Regions from separate parts of the Shewanella donghaensis genome, predicted to be linked through region 2. Evidence: riboswitches for the same ligand, from Rfam matches in the RefSeq annotation. Region 2 holds a riboswitch; the other holds the start of a gene.
The links. A riboswitch is a leader RNA that binds a small molecule or an ion and turns the genes downstream of it on or off. The one in region 2 is predicted to bind lysine.
Positions count from the first base shown of each region.

Region 1: another riboswitch for lysine. It lies ahead of FPK91_RS20245 (Na+/H+ antiporter NhaC family protein); the one in region 2 lies ahead of lysC (lysine-sensitive aspartokinase 3).

Region 1 covers NZ_CP041783.1:4,765,575-4,773,950, forward strand. The annotation lists gene rcsF (Rcs stress response system protein RcsF) at 1-280, opposite strand, end outside; gene FPK91_RS20230 (H-NS histone family protein) at 417-824, opposite strand; gene FPK91_RS20235 (electron transfer flavoprotein subunit beta/FixA family protein) at 1,284-2,033, shown strand; gene FPK91_RS20240 (electron transfer flavoprotein subunit alpha/FixB family protein) at 2,036-2,959, shown strand; lysine riboswitch at 3,610-3,830, shown strand; gene FPK91_RS20245 (Na+/H+ antiporter NhaC family protein) at 3,907-5,463, shown strand; gene FPK91_RS20250 (M3 family metallopeptidase) at 5,588-7,729, opposite strand; gene FPK91_RS20255 (thymidine kinase) at 8,035-8,376, shown strand, end outside.
Region 2 covers NZ_CP041783.1:4,018,131-4,026,506, forward strand. The annotation lists gene arcA (two-component system response regulator ArcA) at 1-557, opposite strand, end outside; gene FPK91_RS17185 (DUF3293 domain-containing protein) at 1,261-1,695, shown strand; lysine riboswitch at 2,095-2,271, shown strand; gene lysC (lysine-sensitive aspartokinase 3) at 2,457-3,806, shown strand; gene FPK91_RS17195 (succinylglutamate desuccinylase/aspartoacylase family protein) at 3,823-4,965, shown strand; gene FPK91_RS17200 (site-2 protease family protein) at 5,071-6,201, opposite strand; gene FPK91_RS17205 (DUF4144 family protein) at 6,266-6,646, opposite strand; gene FPK91_RS17210 (DUF342 domain-containing protein) at 6,680-8,347, opposite strand.

The DNA of each region.
Region 1 (8,376 bases), 750 kb from region 2:
ATTCTGCTGCTTTTTTACGTGCATCAGTGCGTGCATCTGCGATAGTCGCGGGGACGCCATTCTCAGTTTCCTGACAAGAGTGACCTTCAACTAAACCTAATATGTTAAATGCACTTTGTGGGCGGTCATTATCTTTAAATAGCGCGACATTGGCTGGTTTGAAATACTCATCAATTGCTTCTGAATCGAGGTTAGTATTGAAAGAATACTCACCTGCACAACCAGATAATAATACTGCTGAACTTATCGCTAGAGATAAAAGGGGACGAGAAACATTCATAATGTGGCCTAATACTAAACAATGGTAAGTGCTCTAGTTTACAACGCTTACTGACTGGAGGATATAGAATGCAGATATAAAAAAAGCCTACAATAGTAAGCTCTTTTTTATCGCCGCAATGTGGTACTAGAAATATTTATTCCATACCAGGAATCAAAAACGCTTCCATTTTCTTGCCGCTATCAACTTCTTTTTTGAATACAGTTGGCATACGACCTTGACCAGTCCATTGAATTAACTCGCCATCAACTTCAATTTGATATTTAGCTGGACGTGGTGCACGTTTCTTAGGGGCAGGTTTATTAACTGCAATGTCACCTAAGTCTTCAATTGATAAACCACTATTTTCAATTTGCGCTAGAATTTCAGCAATGCGTGCATTTCTTTCTGCATTCGCTTCTAATTCTGCTTTTTCGTCTTCTTCTCTTTCTGTAATGATTTTTTCAAGTTTTACTGAAAGTTCACGTAAGTCTTCAAGCGCTAACTCTTTTACAGCAGCTTTAAAACGACGACCATGTGTTAGTACTTCTAAAAAGTCACTCATATCAATTTGCATCCTAATGATTTTAAATAATAAGTTTTTCAAGTAATGCTTTGGTTAATAAGTAATACCAATAAAAATCAATAAAAATCAATAATGCTTAATTTTTTCGCATTAGAGTATCAATTGATTTGACTATTTCATGTGTTAACTAACATATTTAATTGTAGAAAATACAAAGTTACTTGAATCGTTGTTAATAATAGAAACTAAACTTGATTGGATCAAATAAAATCATCAATAAATGGACAAAATTTAATTAAAGTTACAATTTAAGTGCAATAAATAATAAAAGTTAGTGAATTGTGGTTCTTTATTAGTAGAAACTTATCTAAATAAAAATATAAACAAGTGTTTGACTTAGGTTGACGTTAACGTTAACAGGCCGTAAAGTTGTGCCATATTGCATTGGTTTACGCCAATGTACCGAACACATACATTGAAGGTGAAGAAGGAAATCCCATGAAAGTATTGGTGCCTGTAAAGCGCGTCGTCGATGCAAATGTGAAGGTTAGGGTAAAAGCTGACAACACAGATGTAGATACTACTAATTTAAAAATGGCGTTAAACCCGTTCTGCGAAATAGCAGTTGAAGAAGCGGTACGACTAAAAGAAGCGGGAAGTGTTACTGAAATTGTTGTTGTCAGTATTGGCGCAAAGCCTGTTCAAGAACAATTACGTACTTCATTGGCGCTAGGTGCTGATCGTGCGATTCATGTTCAAACTGACGAAGAGTTAGTGCCATTATCAATTGCTAAAATTTTAAAAGCTGTCCAAGAGAAAGAGCAAGCTGATTTAGTGATTTTTGGTAAGCAATCAATTGATGGCGATAATAACCAAACGGGTCAAATGCTAGCGGCGTTAACGAATATGCCTCAGGCAACGTTTGCATCAGAGTTAACATTAACTGCAGACTCTGCTGAAGTTATTCGTGAAGTTGATGGTGGCTTACAGACGTTAAAAATGCCTTTACCTGCCGTTGTTACTGCTGATTTGCGTTTAAATGAACCTCGTTATGCTTCTTTACCAAATATTATGAAAGCAAAGCGTAAACCATTAGAGACACTTTCAATTGATGATTTAGGCGTTAGCTTAAAAGCACATCAAACAATTATTAAAGTCACTCCTCCTGCTGAGCGTAAAGCTGGCATCATGGTGAGCTCTGTGGCTGAGCTAGTTGAAAAGTTAAAAACTGAAGCGAAGGTGATCTAATTATGACTATTTTAGTATTAGCTGAACATGATAATGCGAGCTTAAAATTAGATACAGCGAAAGCGGTTAGCGCAGCCGTTGCTATTGGTGGCGATGTGCACGTATTAGTTGCGGGTAGCGATTGCGCTGCCGCTGTTACTGCAGCTCAAGCAATAACAGGTGTGAGTAAAGTATTAGTTGCTGATAACGCAGTATATAAAGAGCAACTTGCAGAAAGCCTTTCACAATTAGTTGTGAACCTTGCTGGCAATTATGAGCATATTATTTCTGCGGCTAGCAGCGTTGGTAAAGATACGTTACCAAGAGTGGCGGCATTATTAGATGTAGCTCAAATATCAGAAGTGATTGAAGTGGTTAGCGCTGATACCTTTGTGCGTCCTATTTATGCGGGTTCTGCATTAGCGACAGTTCAGAGTTTAGATGCTAAGAAAGTGCTAACGGTGAGAACCAGTGCATTTGATGCCGCAAGCAATGATGGCTCAGCAGAAGCGGTAAACGTTGATTTTGTAGCAACAACAAGTACAGAGTTTGTTTCTCAGACATTGACTGTCTCAGAGCGTCCAGAGCTGGGTAGTGCTGGTGTGATTGTATCTGGTGGCCGCGGTATGGGCAGTGGCGAGAACTTCGCTATTTTAGAAGCATTGGCTGATAAACTTACTGCTGCAGTAGGTGCATCCCGCGCCGCTGTTGATGCTGGCTATGTACCTAATGATTTACAAGTGGGTCAAACAGGTAAGATTGTTGCACCAGACTTATATATCGCTGTCGGTATCTCTGGCGCTATTCAGCATCTTGCAGGTATGAAAGACTCTAAAGTGATTGTTGCGATTAACAAAGATCCTGAAGCGCCAATATTCCAAGTTGCTGATTACGGTCTCGAAGCTGATTTATTCGATGCGATTCCAGAGTTAACTAACTTATTATAAGTCAGTCATCATTACTGCACTGCTTACAATGTAAATTGATGTTGTAAGTAAGATTGCAAATCGATATCAAAAAAGGTTTTTACTGCAAAGTAAAAACCTTTTTTATGTGAAAAATTTTATTTAGCGAATGACTTATTGTTATTTTTATCTGTGCTAAGACTTTAGTTACTATGCTTACTTACTATGAATACTTTTGCATTACTATTTAATTATAACGATATAACTTATTCATTATGGCTATATCTTTATAATATGCGCCATTGAAATACTGCAGTTAAATATATGTAAGTCATCATTTTAACTTGTCACTAGAATAAAATGTGTGGAGTATTCACTCTATTGCCGCTAGATGCTTAATCATTTATTTCCTTGATTTAGTATGTAGCTATATAATCTACGCCATTAAAATTCACTTTTATTGAATAAATTAAATGTTAACAATCGAGCATATTTTGCTTCTTTAATTATCAAGTTGACTCTGCTTTAATAATGAACTGATGCTAACAAATCGTTACACACCTGATAATCCTGTGTGTTCAGTTTTGGTTGTGATGTTATTTATCACAAGATAAGCTAGTTTTATCTGGCAATGATCCTTCCGCTTATGTTTGTATGTTGTGGTGTTAATACACAGATGACTTTCTGTTGTTAGCATAAGTAGAGGTGCATTAAGTAAAAGTATGGTTGAGTTGGGTGATTCCGATAGCTTTACCTGAAAGGATTTAGTGCCGAAGTGAATGTGTTCTATCAAAACCATTTGCTGGGGCAGCTACCGAAAGGGGCTGCACTGTCATAGTAATTTTTGTCCGTTTGGATAAAAGAATAGATATCGATGATGATATCGATATTACTGTGGAGTGCTACTGAGAAGATTTTTGTTTACGCTATCTGTGTAAACTTGCCTTATCAGTTATCCTCCATTCGTACTCAACGAAGAAATTATAAAAATGATGATAACAAGTTATGCCGATTCGGCACTTTCTCTATTGCCGCCAGTCGTGGCAATTATATTGGCGATTTTAACTCGCCGAGTTTTACTTTCATTAGGCCTAGGTATTATTGCCGGGGTATTCCTGCTAGCTGACTTCTCTGTTAGTGCTGCTGCATCTAACCTAGTGTCAACTGTGACTAGCCTAGTGTGGGATGATGGCGCGCTTAACGCCTGGAATTTGCAGATTATTGGTTTCCTGGTTGTGTTAGGGATGATAACCGCTTTAATCACCGTCAGTGGCTCTGCACGCGCATTTGCCGATTGGGCGCATCAACGCATTCGTAATAAGCGTGACGCGAAACTCATGACCATGTTTTTAGGTGTAGTTGTTTTCATTGATGACTACTTTAACAGTATTGTGGTTGGTTCAATTGCCCGACCAATTACTGATCGCTACCATATTTCGCGCGCAAAACTGGCTTATCTTCTTGATTCAACTGCTGCACCTATTTGTGTTATCTCACCAGTATCAAGCTGGGGCGCATACATTATTGCGCTAATCGGCGGTATTTTAACGGCTCACGGCTTTGCTGATACTGGTCATTTAAGCGTTTTCTTACAAATGATCCCAATGAATTTCTATGCCATTTTCGCATTGTTATTATTGTTGTGTGTAGCCTTGTTCGGTTTAGACATTGGCCCTATGCGTCAACATGAACAAAATGCACAAAAAGGTGAGTTATTCGACGAATCGAAAGGTTTACCACCAGGTGCTACAGCTGATTTACCTGAAGCTGACACCGGTAAAATCATTGGCTTATTTCTACCCATTTTCGTATTAGTGGCTGCAACATTCTATTTCATGGTGGCATCAGGTGCAGATGCGCTTACTGCGAATTCATTGCCATTTAGTCTGCTAGGTGCTTTTGAAAACACTGAAGTGAGTGAGTCATTATTTTATGGTTCATTAGTGGGCCTAGTTGTGACCTTAGCACTTGCTGCGCAGCAAAAAATTGGCATGTCGATGGTGCTTACTGGCATCAAAGTCGGCGCTAAGTCAATGTTACCGGCAATCTACATTCTTGTTTTTGCTTGGACAATCTCCTCGGTGATTGGCAATCTTGAAACGGGTAAGTACATGGCAAGCCTAGCGACGGGTAATATTCCGTTTGCGATGCTACCAGCGGTGTTATTCCTATTAGCAGGTTTAACAGCATTCTCTACCGGCACTAGCTGGGGTACGTTTGGTATTATGTTGCCAATCGCTGCTGATATGGCGATGGGCAGTGACAGCACCATGATGCTACCTATGCTTGCAGCAGTATTGTCTGGCGCAGTATTTGGGGATCATTGTTCACCGATTTCAGATACCACTATCTTGAGCTCTACAGGTGCAAGTTGTCATCATATTGACCACGTTGTTACCCAATTACCATATGCGTTAATTGTGGCAGTGATAAGCTTAATTGGTTATCTGGTATTAGGATTTACTGCTTCTGTTGCAATGGGCTTAATCACTTGTAGTGCGCTATTTATTCTGACGGTTATCGGACTTAAAGTGATAACGAAATAGTGATATCTAATTAGCTTCAACGAAGCTGTTAAGTGTTAAGTAACAAAAATGCCGCTTAATTGAGCGGCATTTTTTTGTTTGTTATTGAGGGTGCTTTTAGCTAAAGCGCCTCAATTTATTTACACTAGTTTAGACCACGACGTTCAAGTAATGCATCAGTGGTCGGCTCTTGACCTCTGAAGGCTTTATAAGCCTCCATTGGTGGTACTGAGTTACCCACTTCACGAATGGTCTTACGATACTTCATGCCAATTTCACGATTTAGTCCACCTTGGGTTTGAACGTAAGCAAAAGCATCTGCTGCAAGGATTTCACTCCACATGTAAGCGTAGTAACTTGCAGAGTAGCCACCCGGGAAGGCGTGAGCAAAGTAGCTTGAACGGTAACGAGGTGGTACCGCTTTAATATCAACGCCGTGTTTTTTCAGGGCACTAGCTTCAAAGCTGGCCACATCTTGTAATGGCGCATCAGCAGTAAGTGAATGCCACTCTAAATCAACTAAAGCCGCCGCCATATACTCTAAGGTATCAAAACCTTGATTGAAGCTGCGAGACTCCAGTAACTTTCCTAGTAGCGCCTCAGGAATAACTTCACCCGTTTCATAGTGCTTGGCGTAGTTAGCCAGTACTTTAGGGTGCGCAGCCCAGTCTTCTTCAAATGTCGATGGAAACTCAACAAAGTCGCGTGATACTGAAGTGCCTGCAAGTGATGGGTAGGTGACTTTTGAGAACATGCCGTGAGTGCCATGACCCATTTCATGGAACATGGTAGTCACTTCGCTGTAGCTGACAAATGTTGGCTGACCTTCAGGGGCTTTTTTAATGTTCATTACATTAACCACTACAGGCTTGTTGTTTAATAACTCAGACTGACCCACAAACGAGCTCATCCAAGCTCCGCCACGTTTACCTTCACGAGAAAAGTAGTCAGCATAAAAGATGGCCATACTACTGCCATCTTCATCAAACATTTCATAGGCTTTTACATCGGGGTGGTAAACCGGTAAATCTGGACGCGGTGTTAGTGTCACTCCGTATAGTTCTTTCAGGGTGAAAAATACGCCATCTTCAAGCACGCGATCAAATTCAAAGTATGGCTTAATTGAAGCCGCATCTAAGTCATACTTTTCTTTACGAACAAGCTCAGCATAATAAGCCCAATCCCATGCTTCAAGGCTAAAGTCGCCGCCCATTTTGGTGATCATTGCTTGAATGTCAGCGGCTTCTTTTTGGGTGTTTTCAACCACAGCAGGTACCATTGAGCCAAACATGTCGTAAACCGCTGACGGTGTTTTGGCCATTTGTGGTGCTAAGCGATAATCCGCCCAGCTTTTAAACCCAAGTAAATGAGCTTTTTCGGCACGTAATTGTGCTAAACGAGCCACTAACGAAGCGGTTTCATTGTCACCCGTTAAGCCGCGATTAGCAGATGCTTGCCAGACTCGTTCACGCAGTTGGCGATTGTCTAGTTGGGCTAATACTGGCTGGCGAGTGGTATTGGTAATGCTAAGTAAATATTTGCCTTCATGGCCAGCAGCACTGGCATCAATGGCTGCTGATTTAATTGCTGTTGCAGATAAACCCGCAAGCTCTGACTTATGATCAACAACCACGGCGATTTCTTTACTTAAGCGCATTAGACGTTGAGAAAACTCGTTGGTTAATGTTGATTGCTCTTCATTAAGTACACGAATTTGCTGTTTTTGCGCTTCGGTTAGCTTAGCGCCTGCCAGTACAAAACGTTGATGATAAACTTCAATTAAGCGTTTGGCTTCAGGGGTAATATCCAAGCTGTCACGACTTGCATAAATGGTTTCAATTCGGCTAAAAAGCTGAGCATTCAAATTAATGTTGTCAGAATGGGCGGCCATTTTAGGCGCCATAATACCTTGAACTTTACGTAATTCAGGGTTACTTGTTGAGCCGGTTAAATTGTAAAAAACCTTCGAAGTACGACCTAATAGCTCGCCGCTTTTTTCCATGGCAACAATGGTATTTTCAAAGGTGGCTGGTTCTGGGTTGGCAGCAATAACCAGAATTTGCTGATAATGCTCCGCCATGCCTTGTTCAAGCGCAGGTAAGAAATGCTCATTTTTTATGTTAGCAAAGTTAGGCGTTTGATATTGTAAGCTGCTTGGAGCAAAAAAAGGGTTATCTGCTTGTATCATTGTGACGTTTTCAGCTTGGGTTGTATTAGTATCTGAGATAGTGCATCCACCTACAACGATTGTGGCAGCAATAGCTGCAGCAACAAGTGTTTTATGCATTGTTTTCGACTTCCTATTATAGTTTTTTGTCCAAACAATCTATCAATTGTTTCTTAATCGTATCTGAAGTAATGCAAGATCTGTGAAGCTTGTAGTCGTTTATAACTTTAATCGCTCAATAACTGTGACTTGTTAACTGGAATTAACAAGTCATTACTGCTGCGGGGGGTGTTAATCGCTTAAAGCTGCAGTAGCTTGGTGGCGATTTATTGTGATATTGCCATGAGTTTATCGATTCTAGCGCTTATTTCGCTGCTGAATAAATGATAAACTGCCACGGAAAATAATCATAAGGACGCACCGTTTTGGCACAACTCTACTTCTACTATTCTGCTATGAATGCAGGTAAATCAACTTCGCTACTGCAATCATCGTATAACTACCGCGAGCGCGGCATGAATACCTTAGTAATGACGGCGTCAATTGATAATCGTTATGGTGTCGGAAAAGTGTCTTCACGAATTGGTATAGAAACTGAAGCACAAGTGTTTAGTGACGGTGATAACTTAGCTGAATATATTGAAAACGAACTTAATAAGCAGAAGTTACACTGTATTTTAATTGATGAGTCGCAGTTTTTAAGCAAAGAGCAAGTTAAGCAATTAACCCATGTGGTGGATAATTTAGATATCCCAGTATTGTGTTAC
Region 2 (8,376 bases):
AACAGGTCAGCACGAGTTAAGATTTTGCCTGGGTTTTCTACGAAGTGAAGCATCGCGCGGAATTCGCTGCGAGGTAACTTGTAAGATTCACCTTGTGGGCTAACCAAAGAACGGCTATTGATTTCTAAGCTCCAACCATTGAAACGGTAGAATTCAACAGAACCTTTCTCTTCGATTTCAGCGCCAGCACTGTTTACGCGAGTTAATAGGTTACGAGCACGGATAGTTAATTCACGTGGGTTAAATGGCTTAGTGATGTAATCATCAGCGCCAATTTCTAAACCAAGAATTTTATCAACTTCGTTATCACGACCAGTTAGGAAAATTAGGCCAATATTATTGATTTCACGAAGTTCGCGCGCTAATAATAAACCGTTTTTACCAGGAAGATTGATATCCATAACAACAAGATTAATCTTATTATCTTGCATGGCTTTGTGCATTTCTGCGCCATCATTTGCTTCAGTTACTACATACCCTTCGGCTTCAAAAATACTACGTAAAGTATTACGGGTTACAGCTTCATCTTCAACAATAAGAATGTGTGGGTTTTGCATGTTATTTACCTAAATTAAAAACAATTTGATTCTAGTCATGTAGCACTAGGGCTGTGGCGTTATATAGCTATGAAAACGCCGATAATTTTATAAATTCACGATAGGTGTTTATCTATGTCTGCCCTGAACAAAACACGCTTCATGACTAGCTATCTTATATAAACTCTGTTTATTGCACTTATTCATTACCGCACTACTTCAACGAGTTATACGTGACATAAATGTGATCATAAAAAATCAATATTTAGATTGTATGCTGAGCATTGATAAACTCACAATCAGTCAAAAGATCTATTAAACAAACGATTTATATAAACTAAGAGATTAAATTGCGTATTAAAGTTCCTTAGCAATCTAATTTTGTTCTACATTTAATACATTACTAACAATATAGAACACATTTAAAAGCATGGACATTTATCGGAAATTTAAATCCCCGTTAAATGTAATCGCTTGTGTTACATCTTAGTGTTATGTAGCAAAATCTAGCTAGTGGTGATTATTGTACTCGTTTTAGGCATTTGTTAACAAATGAAATGTTAACAAATTTACAGAGTAGAATTGTTACAAAATTGATTTTTTAGGTAAGCTGTTGATTTTATGGTTTAATTTAAATATTGTTCTTGTGACTTAAGTCACATGAGCTTTTGTGCCAAGTATTGCTTTGCTACACTGAATCGGTCTAAATTGAGAATATTGAATGATGGATAATTTAATTGATAGTCTTTGGTGCAAGTATCAGGGAACCCATTTTTTACTAACACAGCGCATTTCTGATGGATTTTCATTCGCAATAATCACTGCACATAATCCATTTGGGAGCATATTAGCCCCTTGTCAAAATCGGTTGTTAGATGGAAAGCTACAACGAAAGATTCAACAATATAACAGTCCTTATCGTTCTTTAATTGGCGCAGCGCCTGATTTATCCCATATGGAAAAGAGTTGGGCGGTATTTATCGAAAAAGAACAAGCGTTGGATTTAGGCAGGGAATTTAAGCAGCATGCGATTTATTATGTGGATAATGGTGTTCTATCATTATTGGCATGTGGGGATGCACCCGATAAAGAAGTGTTAATAGGAGAGTTTGGTAAGCGATCTAAAGTCGTCAATGAGCTGCCCGATTTACATGATTAGCGACAGCGAGCTGTTTCTTCTTATTTCATCAAGAGTGGTTGCTAATATGATTCGAAGAATAGTTGCTGATTTTACTAAACGCTATTCAGCTATCCTTGCCCAATAGCGGTTAGTTAGATGCTAAAGCTAATCTTTTATCCAATCGTCGCCGAAAGAGTTCTTTAGTAATATTCATATTGCTCATACTCGTAATATATTCCTTTCTAAAATCTATGATTCCTATCTCTTTATGGCTGTTTTATATCAATAAAATTGATCTAAGTGCTTAAAACCGCTTTTATTCTAAAGTTAGAGCTTCAGTGTCTCTTTTACCGCATAGTGTTATTTAGTCAGTTTATGACAACTCTGAATTGACTTAGGTGGTTCTTTTTTGGTATTTTTCACTCTCTTCCTTAGGGAAGAAACAGAAGAGGAGCGTTAGCTAGGTAATAAGTTCGAGGAAAGCCAATTCCATTGACAGCTTATGAGGGAGATTAACGCCGAGATATTTGCCATGCTTGGTTGCATCCTATATCGGTCGCTTAGGTTGAATCCTGACGATTGTCACCTATTTTTTGGTGGAGAGCTTCTGGTGAAAGATTGCTGTTTCCCTTCTTTAAGGGTGCGTTATCACTGCACCAGGCTCTTCGAACGTAGTAAGTTCGGAGTGTAATCATGTTTTTAAGTAACACATTTCAATTATTTAATCGCTATTCAACTCAACAAATATCAGCCCAATCAGTCTTAGTCCAAAATCCGTCAGTTGTTACGGAGGTCTCACTATGAGTATAGTAGTTGCTAAGTTCGGTGGAACATCAGTTGCTGATTTTGAGGCCATGAATCGTTGTGCAGATATCATCCTTGCTAATGCAAATACTCGCGTTGTGGTTGTCAGTGCTTCTAGCGGTGTGACTAACTTATTAGTTGAGTTAACCCAAGCCAATGTAAACGATCAACGCCGTTTAAGCTTACTGACTCAAATTGCTCAAATTCAATATGACATTGTTGATAAACTCGCACGTCCCCAAGATGTAGCAGCGATTATCGACAAGCTGTTGAGCCAGATGTCGGTGTTAAGTGATAATTTAGTCCTTAATAGAAGTAAATCAATTATCGATGAATTACTGTCCATGGGAGAGCAATGTTCTTCATTGTTATTTTCAGCGGTAATTCGTCAAAAAGGCACACCATCAAGTGCTTTTGATGTTCGCCAAGTATTAAGAACTGACAGTCATTTTGGTAAAGCTGAGCCTAAAATTGAGCAAATTTCGACTTTAGCCACCACTCACTTATTGCCTTTACTTGCTGAGCAAGTGATCGTCACTCAAGGTTTCATCGGGGCCGATGAAGAGGGCAATACAACGACTTTAGGCCGAGGTGGTAGTGACTATTCTGCAGCATTATTAGCTGAGGCATTAAAAGCCGATGCCGTTGAAATCTGGACCGATGTTGCGGGCATTTATACGACCGACCCTCGTTTAGCACCTAATGCACGTCCAATTCCTGAAATTAGCTTTAATGAAGCCGCTGAAATGGCGACTTTTGGCGCTAAAGTGTTACATCCTGCCACGATACTTCCTGCTGTACGTCAACAAATTCAGGTATTTGTGGGGTCAAGTAAGGCGCCAGAACAGGGCGGTACTTGGATCCGTCATCAAGTAGAAAACGCGCCGGTTTATCGCGCAGTCACTTTACGAAAAGACCAAACCTTATTAAATCTACATAGTTTGCAAATGCTACATGCTCAGGGCTTTTTAGCACACACATTTGCAACGCTTGCTAAGCACAAAATTTCGGTTGATTTGATTACGACTTCAGAAGTAAACGTATCATTAACCCTCGACCAAACGGGATCTGATTCTAGTGGCCAAGGTTTATTGAGCGAATCACTGTTGCAAGAATTATCGGAAAACTGTCGAGTCAGAGTCGAAGACAAGTTAGCTTTGGTCGCTATCATTGGTAACCAGATAGCTTCAACTGCCGGCATTTGTAGTCGAGTCTTTTCTGTGCTTGAGAAGCATAATGTACGGATGATCTGTCAAGGTGCTAGCCCGCATAACTTATGTGTTTTAGTTGATGAATCTGAAGCTGCCGGTGTGGTTAATGCTTTGCATCAGAATCTATTTGAATAACGGATAAATGGTATTTATGTCATCAGTGAACGCTATAACAGGAAAGGATTCTTTACCGACAATCGCTAATGTTAAGGTGGGTGAGTTAGCCACAGGCCAGGCGCTAACGGCGCCATTGTTTAGCTTTATTGGCGAAGATTCTGCTGCGCCTAGTGTATATATTCAAGCCAATGTTCATGGGGCTGAAGTACAAGGTAACGCAGTGATACATCAGCTGATGACCTTGTTAAAAGACTATACTGTGTTGGGTGATATTCATTGTGTGCCACTAGCCAACCCTTTAGGTATTAACCAAAAAAGTGGTGAATTTACTTTAGGACGCTTTGATCCCATCACAGGGGTTAATTGGAACCGCGAGTATTACGATCACGGCATTGATATTGCGCAGTGGTTCAACGAACATCAACATCTTGCAGACAAAGAGTTGTTTAGTGCATTTCGTCATCATTTACTGAATAGCTGTCAGCAACGTTTATTAAATCCTTGGGGCATAAGTACAGGGCATCGCTTAGCGGTGACGCTACAACATATGGCCCACGATGCTGATATCGTACTTGATTTGCACACTGGGCCTAAATCTGCAAAGCATCTTTATTGTCCAGAGTATGATGCAGAATCAGCAACGTTTTTCTCAATTCCATTTTCGTTAATCATTCCCAATGAATTTGGCGGAGCAATGGATGAGGCGGCATTCTATCCTTGGTGGCAGCTAACTGAATTTGCCAGTACACAAGGTCGTAATTTCGATGTGCCAGTTGCTGCTTTTACCTTAGAGCTGGCAAGCCAAGAACGTATTGATATGGCTGATGCTAAAACCGATGCTCTGGGTATTTTGGCTTATTTAAGTCATCGAGGAGTGATTAAAGAATCAGTGAGTCCTGCAAAAATGAAGCGCTGGGGCTGTTACTTAAAGGACTATAAAAAGTTTCATGCACCTAAAGCGGGACTTGTAGAATATTGCGCGAAACCAGGGGAGCCGTTAGCGGCTGGGGAAACCCTAGTCACCTTATTAAGATTGGAGCAATATGGGAGTGACGAGGCTATGACGTCGGTTAGCTTACCGATAGATTGCGTGCCAGTGCTTCACTTTGCTTCTGCTTCTGTACATCAAGGCACTGAGCTTTATAAAGTCATGACTAATGTGTTCTCAATATCTTAATAAAGACAAAAAATTAAACCTATTCGCGTTAACGCTATTTAGCATCAAGTAATTATCTTTTCTTGATGCTAAACAGCGAGTGTTTACTGAATCAGTATTGACTGATTAGCTTCTTAATATCTCTAAAGGCATTGCCAACATATCATCACCAGATCCTGCAAAGTACCAAATAATACCAATCAGTATACCTACTGTGAGGAAGTACCATAACGCTGAAAATATTTGCCCATAACGGTCAAGTGGGAGTAAGTGACTTTGGTGACGCGTTTTCCATTCAAATACAATTTCAAGACTACCAATCAATAATAAGAATCCCAATAAGGCTAAACCCAAACTGTAACTGATCAGTACGCCTACGGCGGCACCAGCAATACAAGCCACTAAACCAACCATACTGTTCATTGAAAAAGTTATACTTTTTAATATATGGCCGCCGTCTAATGGCAGTATGGGCAATAGATTGAATAGATTTAGCAGGGCATTAAAACTGGCAAGTCCGGCAAAAAATATATTACCAGTTATCCAGTAAGCCACCATACAAGCTATTGATAATATTAGTCCGAAAGTGGGTCCCATTATTGAGATAACAACATTTTGCCAGCGAGTATTGATTCGCTCATCGCTAACGGCAAGCCCACCCATAAAGGGGATTAAGTAAATGCCTTTGGTTTTCATTCCAAAGTGTTTCATCGCTTTAATATGGCCATATTCATGTATCACCAAACAAGCAATCAGTGCTAATGCAAACTCGATTGAAAATAGCCATGAGTAGGCCGCTACACTGGCTGCAGCAAGCATGGCTTTAATAACTTTGGCACTTTTTAACAGCTTAAACCCTAAAGAGGCTAAACCGACCACACTGAATTTTTGATTTTTAACTGGCGCGACTTCAGGAGTTTGTTGTTCTATATCTTTGGTGTTGCGCTGCCCGTCTGCAATGGTTTCATTGTCGACAAGGACTGCATAATTAATCAGAAATGGTTGCCACTGAACATCACTTTCTAAGCGTACTTTCATGACTTTTTTACTGATTTCTGTAATGACATCATCGTTGCTCGACTCCGCCATTGAGCTCGGTCTTGAAAGCTCGAATTCATGGATTGTAAACGCTTGATTATCTGCCGATGCAGACTTTTGTGAGACAAGTTGATTATCCCAATAGAGTTGTTGCCAACCAGCCATAGAGCCTTCTAATCGTAGGCGCTTTCCTAGGCATTCAATGTTTAACAGTTCCATTTTTGATACTCATGTAGCGGGATATAAATTATGAAGGGCATTTTGCCTCAGTAACTAAGCTGACTCAAGAAAATTCAGAGTCAAGAAACTCAACCGTTTCAATTCCTTGCTTAATCGTACTGAAAGCTAGCTTTGAGCTACAGCAATGGCCATTGAGTTGGGCATGAAGCCTAACGTATTTAATAAAGACGAGAACATCTATTGGCTTAATACTTAAGCTGAGCTGTGGTAATTGCGTGGTCGCTTGATTGCGAAATTCTAATTGGGAGTCGTTTTCAAAGGCAATATCATAGGTATTGCCTTTGGTATCTAAAAGTTGATCGGTTGAATCGAGGATGTGTGGTGTTAGGCAGCAGTACTCGAGCCAATCTCTATCACTTGCAAGGTAGATCAGTTCTTCACAGTCTTGCTGTTTAATGATTGCTGGCCACTGAATCTCTTGCATAGTTACCTTGCGTTCTAAAGGGATAAATTCAGATTAATGAGTGCCGTAATCATAGCTGACTTCGTTATGCACATTTTTAACCTGGCATGGGCCATGCTCTCGTTGAGTACGATTTTGAGCGGGACCAATATGAATCTCTACATTCGCAAAGATGTGTTTTTCAGCTTGAATGCAATATTTATTATAATAACCAGCAACTTCTTGCTCTAAAACTTTAAATTCTAACTCTGATTGCGCTCGTTGATTGGCAATATCTTTTTTTTCATCAAGCATCATTTTTACTTGCTCAATCATACCGGCATCTGTCTGCCATTCTGTTTTAGGCGGAAGCTTTCTCAATCGTGATTCAATATCAAGTCCCGATACCACAAACCTTTTGGCCTTCTCATCGGCTAATTTAACTTCTGCCCGAAGCTCTGATTGGTGCATCGCACAAAATAGTTCGGTTTTTGTTCCTGCTGTTGCACCAAATGCTACAGCAGTAATTCCTTTAGCTGCAGTGGCCTTACCGCCGACAAGATCGCCGCGCTTGGCATTTGGATCACTTACCGTTATTTGACTGTCGGATTGTGAATGACTATGAAGTAATTGTTTGGTGACTAAAATATCGCTTTGGGCGGTAAGATTAGAATATTGCACAAATTGAGCGCATATTTGCCCTTCTGCGGTAATTGAAGTGCTGAGTTGATGCTCTTTGATCAAACGGCCAATGACGCCCTTGCTGACAATGACATCACCTTTTGCTTCAAGGGTTGCTGAATCAACAAAGCCCATAACGGTAATATCACCGCTACTTTTAACATGCATACCTTCATGAACATCACCAGTAATCAAAATGCTGCCTTCAAAATTAACATGACCGTATTTTACATCGACATCTTTGATTTGTAATACATCATCAACCTGCATACCTTGACGGTTTTCGACTGGCTGACCGGGCACTGTAGCGATAAGCAGATTGGGGTTTTCATTATCAAGTTGAGTACCACTTCCTGCTGACATGTTGGCATCTTTACCTTCAACTTGAAGTAATACATCACCATTGACGTTGTAGCCTGGTTCACCCTTTGTAGCAGGGGTTTTTATCATCAATACGTCATTAGGTTTTACCATGATCATGGCCCCCAAGTTACGCATGTCGACTGAGCCGTCTTCTCGCTCTTGAGGTTGCAGTAAGCGTTCTCGGGCCAATGGTACTTGTCTTTTTAAACTTGCATTGATGCCATTAATCGCAGCTTTACCGGTTGCTATCGTGCTACTGCATTTTTCACCAGGGGGAAGAATGGTCAACTGTTGGATTAAGGACTGTATTTTGGGCTTACTGAGTCCCATTTTTATTTTATGAGATTTGAGCGCATTTAAGATCATAGGCAAGGTGGCATCTTTGCCACCATATGCAGAGACTAACGTCATTGAAGCCGACATTTTATCTTCACTGATGTCGATGCTGACTTGACCGTCAACACGTTCAGCAATGGTAAAAAATAGTTCGTGTTTGCCAATATCTTGGCCACATTGGCTATTCACTTCAGCCATTGCTTTAGCAATATTTTGCTCAAGGGGGCGTAACATCGCAAATTCAGGCTGATTAAGTAATTGTTTTATATCGTCTTCATTTACAGGGCCGTGGCTATTGGGGATCAGGCGTAACTCAACTTGAGTTTGATCTACATTAAAAACCGCTAAATTTGACACTAACATACATCACCTTAATCTTAACGCTCTGTATT